DNA from 3 places in the Mesorhizobium sp. P170090 genome. Region 2 is predicted to be linked to each of the others. Evidence: riboswitches for the same ligand, from Rfam matches in the RefSeq annotation. Region 2 holds a riboswitch; each other region holds the start of a gene.

Region 1 (3,268 bases), 2.9 Mb from region 2:
GCCGGCGATCGAGGCCTCGGGCGGCAGCGCCGGCAACACGGCGGCGGGCGTCGCCAGCTTCGGCGGCCGCGCCGCATTCTTCGGCAAGGTGTCGAACGATCCGCTCGGCGAAATCTACGCCCACGACATCCATGCCCAGGGCGTTGCCTTCGACACCAGGCCGCTCGAGGGCCAGCCGCCGACGGCGCGCTCGATGATCTTCGTCACCCCCGACGGCGAGCGCTCGATGAACACCTATCTCGGCGCCTGCATCGAACTCGGGCCGGAAGACGTCGAGGCCGACAAGGCGTCGGGCGCCAAGGTCACCTATTTCGAGGGCTATCTGTGGGATCCGCCGCGCGCCAAGGAGGCGATCCGGCAGACGGCGAAGCTCGCACACGAGGCCGGGCGCGAAGTGTCGATGACGTTGTCTGATTCGTTCTGCGTCGACCGCTACCGGGACGAGTTCCTCGAGCTGATGCGCTCGGGCACTGTCGACATCGTCTTTGCCAACAGCCACGAGATCAAGTCGCTCTACCAGACAAAATCCTTCGACGAGGCGCTGGCGGCTATCCGCAAAGACTGCAAGATTGCCGCCGTCACCCGCTCCGAAAAAGGCTCAGTGATCGTGCGCGGCGACGAGACCGTCACCATTCAGGCGACGACGATCCGCGAACTGGTCGACACCACCGGCGCCGGCGACCTCTATGCCGCCGGTTTCCTCTACGGCTACACCTCGGGGCGCAGCCTGAAGGATTGCGGCGATCTCGGCTCGCTGGCCGCCGGGCTGGTGATCCAGCAGCTCGGGCCACGGCCGCGGCAGAATCTGCGCAGCGAGGCGGAAGGGGCTGGGTTGCTGTAGATGCGCCGGCAACTAACCAGCCGCCCTACTGACGCGATGACCGCAGTGGCGGAACTGTGTCAAAGCTCGCTGATAGCGACAGCCATTCGCTTCGGAGAACTGACCCATGCTGCTGCCGTGAAGCTCGCTGGAGGAGCGGTGCAAGGCGTGCTTGCCATGACGGCATTCACCGTCATCCAGATCGTCACCAGCATTTTCCAGAAGCTCAGCTTGGGGAAGGCCAGTAAGGTTCCTGAGGTAACGGAGAACTCGCGGCGTCCGTCGGACTTGACTTGCGATCACGTCCCACGATGCCGAATGCGGGCAGCAGACTGAATATTTCACAATGCTAGACAAAGGCGTAAAAGCGCGATCACATAACTACATAAACATTTCGTTATGCGTCATTGACAAAAGAGCGAACTGCTGTGATTGTCTGCGTGTCGTGGTTCTCGCGTGCGGCGCTGCCGCAGCGGAGCTAAGAGGGAAGCCGGTGCGATGCCGGCGCTGCCCCCGCAACTGTTAGCGGCGAGCCAACCCCGCGAGCCAGGAGGCCTGCCACGCGAATTACGTCCACGGGCGGGGTGTCTCGGTGGCCGCTGCAACCCGGCGTTGATGCCGGCCTGCTAGCGCCTTCCTTGTCACCGACGCCCCAATCACCGGGGTATGACATGACTGTCTCTCAGCAAATTCCTGTAGCAACGCTCGGCGTGCCGCGCTTCGGTCGTCGGCGAGAACTGAAATTCGCGCTTGAAAGCTACTGGTCCGGAACATCGTCCGCTGGCGACCTTCTCACGACGTCGAAGGCGCTCCGTGCCGCTAGCTGGGAAGAGCAGCGCGATCGCGGCGTGTCGAAAATCCCGTCGAACGACTTCTCGCTTTACGACCATGTGCTCGACACCGCAGCCATGGTCGGGGCCGTTCCGTCCCGTTACGGCTGGAATAGCGGCGAGGTCCCACTTGACATCTACTTCGCAATGGCGCGCGGCAACCAGGGTCAGACGGAGGATTGTGGACACGCTGGTTACCAGGAGGAGGCTCATGGACCTGGTGTAACCGCGATGGAAATGACCAAGTGGTTTGACACCAACTACCACTACATTGTGCCGGAACTCGATGATGATCAGACGTTCGCCCTCTCGTCATCGAAGCCGGTCGATTACTTCCTCGAGGCTAAAGCTCTCGGCATTCACACACGCCCAGTCATCCTTGGACCCATCACCTTCCTCAAGCTGGCGAAATCGCCTGCCGAGGGGTTCGGTCCCATCGCTCTCCTACCGCGGCTGCTGCCGGTTTACGAGCAGCTTCTGGAGAGGCTGAAGCTGTCGGGAGCCGACTGGGTGCAGATCGATGAGCCAGCGCTTGTCCTCGATCTGAACCCGAACGAACGAGCTGCGTTCGAATTCGCCTATGGCCAGCTGTCGAAAGCCGCGCCCGAGCTGAAGATCATGCTGGCTACGTATTTCGGGTCGCTGGGAGACAATCTCGAAACCGCGATTTCTCTGCCCCTGGCCGGCCTGCATATTGATCTCGTGCGCGCTCCCGAGCAGCTGGAAACGGTGGCTCGGCTCGCTCCGAAGGATCTGGTGCTCTCGCTTGGCTTGATCGATGGCCGCAACGTCTGGCGTGCGAACCTGCCCGCCATTCTCGACCGCATCAAACCGATCGTCGCCGGCTGGCCCTTGGACCGCGTCGAGATCGCGCCTTCTTGCTCGATGCTGCATGTGCCGATTGATCTGCGCATGGAGACGGAACTCGACGCGGACATCAGGTCGTGGCTCGCCTTCGCGGCCCAGAAGACCGACGAGCTGGTCTTGCTGGCCCGGGCCCTGTCCCAAGGCAGGGATGCGGTGGCAGGCGCGTTGAAAGCGTCTGCCGAGGCTGCCGCCACGCGCGTGACATCCACGAGGATCCATGACCCGCTTGTTCAGGGGCGGATCGCTAGCATTCAGGACAGCGCGAAGCGACGAGAGAGCGCTTTTGGCGAGCGCTCCAGAGTCCAGGCCGGCTCACTCGGGCTGCCGCCGTTCCCGACGACGACCATCGGGTCCTTCCCGCAGACGCCGCAGGTACGCAAGGCGCGGGCCGCTCATGCGAAGGGCCAGCTGAGCTATGTCGACTATGAGACGTTCCTGAAGAAGGAGATCGAGGCTGCAATTCGCTGGCAGGAAGAGATCGGGCTGGACGTGCTGGTGCATGGTGAGTTCGAGCGAAACGACATGGTACAGCATTTCGGCGAGCAGTTGTCCGGCTTCGCGCTCACCCAGCATGCCTGGGTACAAAGCTATGGGTCGCGCTACGTGCGTCCCCCCATCATTTTCGGCGACGTATCGAGGCGCAATCCGATGACAGTGCGCTGGTGGCAATTCGCCCAGTCGCTTACGGAAAAGCCCGTGAAGGGAATGCTCACAGGCCCAGTCACCATTCTCAACTGGTCTTTTGTTCGCG
Region 2 (3,268 bases):
ACGACATGCAGACCTTCGCGCCGCGCTTTCAGCGCCGCCACCACTCTGTAGAGATCGAGATAGTCGTAACGCAGCGCGATGTTCAGTTCGTCCAGCACGACGAGGCTGATCGAGGGATCGGCGATCAGTTCCAGCGCCTTGGCCCAGGCGGCTTCGGCCGCCTTAATGTCGCGCTTCAGATCCTGCGTCTCCCAGGTGAAACCCTCGCCCATCGTGTGCCAGACGACGCGGTCGCCAAACGCCGCGAAGGCATCCTTCTCGCCGGTGTGCCATTTGCCCTTGATGAACTGGACGATTCCGACGCGCTTGCCATAGCCGAGCATGCGCAGCGCCAGCCCGAAGGCAGCCGTGGTCTTGCCCTTGCCGGGTCCGGTGTTGACGATCAGCAGCCCCTTCTCGACCGTCTTTTCCGCGACCTCGGCGTCCTGCACCGCCTTGCGCTTGGCCATCTTGGCGCGATGGCGCTCTTCGTCTTTTGTGTCGATATCGGTCATCTCATTTCACCTTGAGCGGCAGCCCCGCCACCATCAGAAGCACCATATCAGCTACGACCGCGATCTGCTGGTTGAGCCGGCCGGCGGCATCGCGGAACCGGCGTGCCAGCGCATTGTCGGGCACGATGCCTTGTCCGACTTCGTTGGAGACCACGAACCACGGTCCGCGCGGCCGCGAAAGCACATCGGCCAGCCGCCGGCACTCCCCCTCCAGATCATGATCGGCCAGCATATGATTGGTCAGCCACAGCGTCAGGCAGTCGACAAGCACCGGCTGGTTGTCCGGCAATGCCTCGAGCGCACCGGCAAGATCAAGCGGGGCGTCGATGGTCGCCCACCCCTCGCCACGGCGCGAGCGGTGCTGCGCGATGCGCTCGCGCATTTCGCCGTCATAGGCTAGCGCGGTGGCGATATAAGCCCATGGCGGCAGCAACGCCGTCGCCAAAGTTTCGGCATGCGCGCTCTTGCCGGAGCGCGCACCGCCGATGATGAAGGTCAAACTGCGATCAGGCAAAGCTGTCGCGCAGGCTGGTCGCGGTGCCGGCGAAGCGCGCGCGCACTACACCGACAACTGCGCCGAGCACCAGCCAGAACACCAGATTGGTCAGCGTCACCGCCACCACGAACTGATGATGCAGGCCCTCCGGGATCGGCGTTACGAAACTGTCAGGCTGCGGCGCGCCGACAATATGCGGGGCGACGATCAGGACGACGGCGAGCACGGTCAGGGGCGCCGACGTGCGGAAGGTGATAAGGGCAAGACCGATCGCCGTTGTCATCACCGTTGCCCACCACCAGATCTGGCGCTGCATGAGATCGGCCGCCGGCATTGCCGGCAGTTCCGGCGGCAGGCCGAGGCCCGGCGCCAGCGTGAACACGGCAAAGCCGGCCAAGCCCCAGAACACGCCCTGGCGCCAGCTGCCGATGCCGCCGGCGAACTCGGAAACCGCCACCAGGACCAGCGCGAAGCCGATGCCGGTGACGATATTGGCGACGACACTGAAGGCGAAACGCTCGAAGCCGTCGGCCGGCGCCCAGCCTTCGTCCTCCGCCGGCGCGGCTGCTTCAGCCGGTGCTGCGCTGCTCACCGCATTTTCCGCCGGCGCGGCGGTGCTCATGGCATCGGTGTCCGCAGCGTTGGCGGCGGGCGCCGCGGCATGCTGATGCTCATGGCCGCCACCAGCCTTTTCGTAGACCTCCGCCTTGAGGATCAGCGGCACGGTGGCGTAGGCCTGCATGCAGGCGAGAGCGACACCCGCCACGAGCCCTGCGATCGCCGCGATGAACACGACGTTGCGAAACAGGTTCATGATGTCAGATCCTCGTCAGTGGCAGGGAAACGCCATCGAATGGCGATAGTCGTGCGCCGCATTGTGGACCGCATCGATATGCGAGAAACCGACAACGCCGACGACGAAAATGCCCAGAAACGCGCTAAGCACGAGCTGCATGAAGCGCGACTGCGAGGAGACGGATGCGCCGAGGGAGACGGAAGCGGTATTCATATCTTGTCCTTTCGCCCTCCACCCGAGGGCATCGAAGTCAGTTCCCTGTCGCCGGCAGGTCTCCTGGCTCGCGGATCAGCGCCCTTCCCCACCTTCCCGAGGAAAAATCCTCAGTGGCTTGGAGAGGACTACCGCACACAGTTGCGGGGGCAGCCACGGCATTGGGCAACAAGTCAGCCCTCACCGCATTCCCTCTTGGTCCCTAACGGAACCGACGACATGCATGACTATAGGCTGAAACGGCCGCATCCGGCAAACCAAATTCCGCCGGCCAACAGCGCGAATGCGCCATGCGGCGTTACGGGTTCAACGCGGTGATCCGCTCGGCAACCAGCCGCTGCAGCCGCCACAGATGGCGATCGTGAATGCCGCGCTCTTCAAGGTTTTTCACCGTGTTGTAGAGATAGTCGGCGCCCGATCCCCAGTGCCCGCAGGACGTGGCCAGCCTTTCGACGATCTTGCCTTCGTCGAGCGGGCCGGAATAGGTCAGGCCGTTGCGGTTGATCACGAAGGCCAATGCCCTGAGCGGTCCGGCCTCGCTTGCAAGCTTCAGCATGCGCGGCCGGTAGCTTGTCGGCTTCAGCGTGACTTCGCGCCGGAAAAGCCGGCCCAACTGCTCGCGCCGGTTATTGTCGGTCAGCCGAAAGGCGACGCCCTTGCATTGTCCGCCACGGTCCAGCGCCATCATCAGGCCGGGGCTGACCTTGGTGCCGCGCCAGCGCGTCATGTTCATGCAAAAGGACCGATGCCAGCCGCGCGCCAGCGCAACGCGGTCCTCGACATAATCTATTTCCGGTTTCCAGATCAGCGATCCATAGCCGAACAGCCATAGCGGTTCGCTATCCGGGAGTTCGACCTGCAATTCATCCAGAAGCGCGTCATAGTCGGCTTCATCGAGATGCATCGCGTCCGGATCAGGCCCGGGGTCCCTGCTCTCGCGCCAGCAGCGCGCGACCAGCTCCGGCGTAAGCGACATCTGTCGTGCGGCCACGTCCGAATCCCCCCAATTCCGAATGTCCCATGTCCACGACATGATTATGCGCCGCGCCTGCAACCGGCAATGCGGCACTCTGATTGACAAACGATTTGCCGGGGTGTCGGCTGACGCTTCATAGGAAGCCAGCCATGCATCCCAACCCGAGCGAGCGCGACCCCTATAACGGCCTGAGCCGGGCCGAACCGACGCTACCGTCATCGGCCTATTGGGATAGCGAGGCTTACCAGCGCGATCTCGAGGCCATCTGGTACAAAAGCTGGCTGCTCGTCTGC
Region 3 (3,268 bases), 3.6 Mb from region 2:
ACCGGCACGGAATATCTTTTCGAGGGCGTGGTGGACTATGTCGAGCAGCTCGGCGAGGTGCAGCTGGTCTATATCGATATCGGTCGCGCCGACCTGCCATTGGTGACCAAGCTGCCCGGCAATGTCGAGGTCAAGCGCGGGGCAAAGCTGCGGCTGACCGCGGATGCCGGGGACCTGCACATCTTCGACGCCGATGGGCACTCCTTCTCGCTCAAGCCGGTGGAAGTGAAGGCGGCTTGAGATAGCTGCGTCGTACAGGCATGAAAAAAGAGCGGCGGGCCAGGCCCGCCGCTCTTTTTTCAAGCTTCGGCTGTTAGTTGTTGCCGAACCGATCCCTGTCGCTGCTCTGAGGAACGAACTTCTGTTGGTCGTCCGACGAGTTCAGCAGCTTGTAGACCGCCGAGTTGGTGCCGGTCGATGAGGTGCGGGTGGTGTCGACGGCAGCGGCCGGCTGGTTGGCGCCATTGGAGCCATAATTGTCGCTGCCGGCAAAGGCAGCGCTCGAAATAGCCAGAAGGGCTGCGGTGGCAAGAACGATCTTCTTCATTTTAGTCTCCTGAATTTTTCTGATGTCGCCAGCTGCAGCGGATAAGCCCGCCGCGTGCTGGGAAACCGGCTTTTAACGGCCGAAAAGGTTACGGTCGGCACCGTGGGCAGGCGTCTGCTCGGTCGAAACCGACTTCTCAACCGAAGCGGTGTGGCCGCTGTCGGTCCACGTAACCGCTGGCTGGTTGGCGCCGTTGGAACCGTAGTTGTCGCTGCCGGCGAAAGCGCTGCCGGAGATGGCCAAAACGGCGGCGGCAGCAAGGATGAGCTTTTTCATTTTCAAACACTCCTGAATTTTTTGGGATCCGAGAGCGACGGGTTAGCCGCTCTCCTTTGGTCGGGATCAGCGATTGCCGTAGAGGTCGCGGTCGGCGCCCTGAACGACAGGCTGCTTGTCAGCGTGCGCCGGCTTCTGAATGGAAGCCGTATACGAGCTGTCGACCGAGACGGCTGGCTGGTTCGCACCATTGGAACCGTAATTGTCGCTACCGGCGAAGGCGCTGCCGGTGATCGCCAAAACGGCTGCGGCAGTGAGGATGATCTTTTTCATTTTTAGTACTCCAGTTTGTCTGTCCGTCTAGCGGCGTGTCTTGGGAGGAATTCGCGTCGTTCGGACAGCCCCGATGTGGGAAAGCCATAGGCTGGTTTCCAATCACGAAGTTGTTCCGTGTGGACCACGGTCCTGCACCTTGAAATTGTGCCAGGAAGTTCCTTCATGGCTGTTTACTGTATTGTTTTCAGTTGCTTATGTCGAACCGAGTGGTTCGCTCCGGTGTCGGTTTCCGGGCCGTCGTTCACACCGTCCTGCACGCATTGTCAACAGAAACGAACCGTTCGGTTCGATTAGAGATTGCTAATAGTAACTTTTCGATACCGTTGAGCCCTTTTTGCCCCCGATCGGAACTGGATCCGCAGCAATTCGAAACGGCGATGATGGCGCCGCAAGACAGGATCTCAGCCCTTCGGTGGTCGGCGGGGCGTATGCCGCGCGTGTCGCGCCGCATGGATATGATGTCGCTTTCATGCCGACGTCGCGATCGCTGCCGTGATTAGATGATCGCATCTCAGGTGCCGCTTCGTGACGACGCAGCGGAGAATTGGGAAGCCGGTCAGAATCCGGCGCTGCCCCCGCAACGGTGGTGGAGTTGAAGTCGCAACGGGAGACCACTGGGCAAGAGCCTGGGAAGGTGTCGCGATGGTCCGCAAGGACAACTCCAGAGCCCGGAAACCAGCCCGAGATGCCTAGACTCGACTGATCGCGGTGGGCGGTCAAGAGGTGGATAGTGCATGTCCGGAGCCGCGCCGGCCTGCGTCCGATCCTTCCTCCATCACCACCAAGTTCAGTCCTTAAACCACGAGGACAGAACTATGGATACGCGCAACGACATGCTGAGGCTCCTGAACGGCCGCAAGCAAGGCTTTTCGCTGGAACAGCCCTTCTACACCGACCCGGACTATTTCAAGCTCGACATGGAGCTCATCTGGTATCGGGACTGGCTGTTCATCGGCCATGATTGCGAACTGCCGAAGCCCGGCAGCTATATCACCGTGCAGATCGGCGATTATCCGGTGGTGCTGGTCCGCGACCAGAAGGGCAACATCAACGCCTTTCACAATTCCTGCCGCCATCGCGGCAGCCGTGTCTGCAACACTGAGAAGGGCATGGCGGCAAAGCTTGTCTGCCCTTATCACCAGTGGACCTACGAGCTTGACGGCCGGCTGCTGTTTGCCCGCCAGATGGCCGACGGTTTCGACAAGAGCCAGTTCGGCCTGAAGCCCGTCGCCTGCGAGAGCGTCGGCGGCTACATCTTCATCTGCCTGGCGAAAGAACCTGCCGACTTTGCCCCGATGCGCGCCATGATAGAGCCCTACCTCAAGCCGCACCGGCTGAATGAAGCCAAGGTCGCCTTCGAGAGCACCATCATCGAGAAGGGCAACTGGAAGCTGGTCTGGGAAAACAACCGCGAATGCTATCACTGCGCCGGCAATCATCCAGAGCTGTGCAAGACATTCCCCGAAGCGCCGACGGTGACCGGCGTGCAGGGCGCCGACAGCGATCCGGAGATGCTGGCGCACTGGGCGAAATGCGAGGCGGCGGGCCTGCCGAGCAAGTTCCGCATCGATCCGGCCGGGCAATACCGCGCCACCCGCGCGCCGCTGCTGCGCGATGCCGTCAGCTACACGATGTCGGGAAAGCGCGCGGTGACGAAGAACCTGTCCGACACTGTTGCCGCCGACCGCATCGGCACCTTGATGCACTACCACTATCCGACGACCTGGAACCACATACTGATCGACCATGCGGTCACCTTCCGGGTGCTGCCGATCAGCGCCACGCAAACCGCGGTGACGACCAAGTGGCTGGTGCACAAGGATGCGGTCGAGGGCGTCGACTACAACCTTGAGGAGCTCACCCATGTCTGGACCGAGACCAACGACCAGGACCGCCGCATCGTCGAGGAAAACGCCTTCGGCATCCTGTCGCCGGCCTATGAGCCCGGCCCCTATTCGGAGCTGCATGAGGGCGGCGTGATCCAGTTCGTCGAATGGTACGCGGCCTTCATCGGCCCGCGCCTTGCCGAAGGCGGCCGGCCGGCGCTGCGCAGCGTCGCGTGAACTGGAGCAGGCGAAGAGGGACCAGAGGATGAATGCGATGACGGATCTTGGGCTCTATCGCCATCTCGACCAGATGGCGCCGTGGAACGATAGGCTGCAGGTGCTG

What was found. A riboswitch is a leader RNA that binds a small molecule or an ion and turns the genes downstream of it on or off. The one in region 2 is predicted to bind cobalamin.
Region 1: linked by a shared signal. The riboswitch ahead of metE (5-methyltetrahydropteroyltriglutamate--homocysteine S-methyltransferase) and the one ahead of AC3EML_RS23780 (CbtB domain-containing protein) in region 2 are both predicted to bind cobalamin.
Region 3: linked by a shared signal. The riboswitch ahead of AC3EML_RS06270 (aromatic ring-hydroxylating oxygenase subunit alpha) and the one ahead of AC3EML_RS23780 (CbtB domain-containing protein) in region 2 are both predicted to bind cobalamin.

Annotation. Positions count from the first base shown of each region.
Region 1 is NZ_JBYNWH010000001.1:1,964,453-1,967,720, reverse strand. It holds gene AC3EML_RS09425 (adenosine kinase) at 1-841, shown strand, start outside; cobalamin riboswitch at 1,250-1,397, shown strand; gene metE (5-methyltetrahydropteroyltriglutamate--homocysteine S-methyltransferase) at 1,492-3,268, shown strand, end outside.
Region 2 is NZ_JBYNWH010000001.1:4,900,955-4,904,222, forward strand. It holds gene cobO (cob(I)yrinic acid a,c-diamide adenosyltransferase) at 1-494, opposite strand, end outside; gene cobU (bifunctional adenosylcobinamide kinase/adenosylcobinamide-phosphate guanylyltransferase) at 496-1,008, opposite strand; gene AC3EML_RS23775 (CbtA family protein) at 1,001-1,804, opposite strand; gene AC3EML_RS23780 (CbtB domain-containing protein) at 1,820-1,999, opposite strand; cobalamin riboswitch at 2,036-2,230, opposite strand; gene AC3EML_RS23785 (gamma-glutamylcyclotransferase) at 2,298-2,990, opposite strand; gene AC3EML_RS23790 (aromatic ring-hydroxylating oxygenase subunit alpha) at 3,125-3,268, shown strand, end outside.
Region 3 is NZ_JBYNWH010000001.1:1,257,340-1,260,607, forward strand. It holds gene AC3EML_RS06250 (ABC transporter ATP-binding protein) at 1-240, shown strand, start outside; gene AC3EML_RS06255 (DUF680 domain-containing protein) at 314-547, opposite strand; gene AC3EML_RS06260 (DUF680 domain-containing protein) at 620-823, opposite strand; gene AC3EML_RS06265 (DUF680 domain-containing protein) at 890-1,096, opposite strand; cobalamin riboswitch at 1,596-1,797, shown strand; gene AC3EML_RS06270 (aromatic ring-hydroxylating oxygenase subunit alpha) at 1,915-3,162, shown strand; gene AC3EML_RS06275 (FAD-binding oxidoreductase) at 3,200-3,268, shown strand, end outside.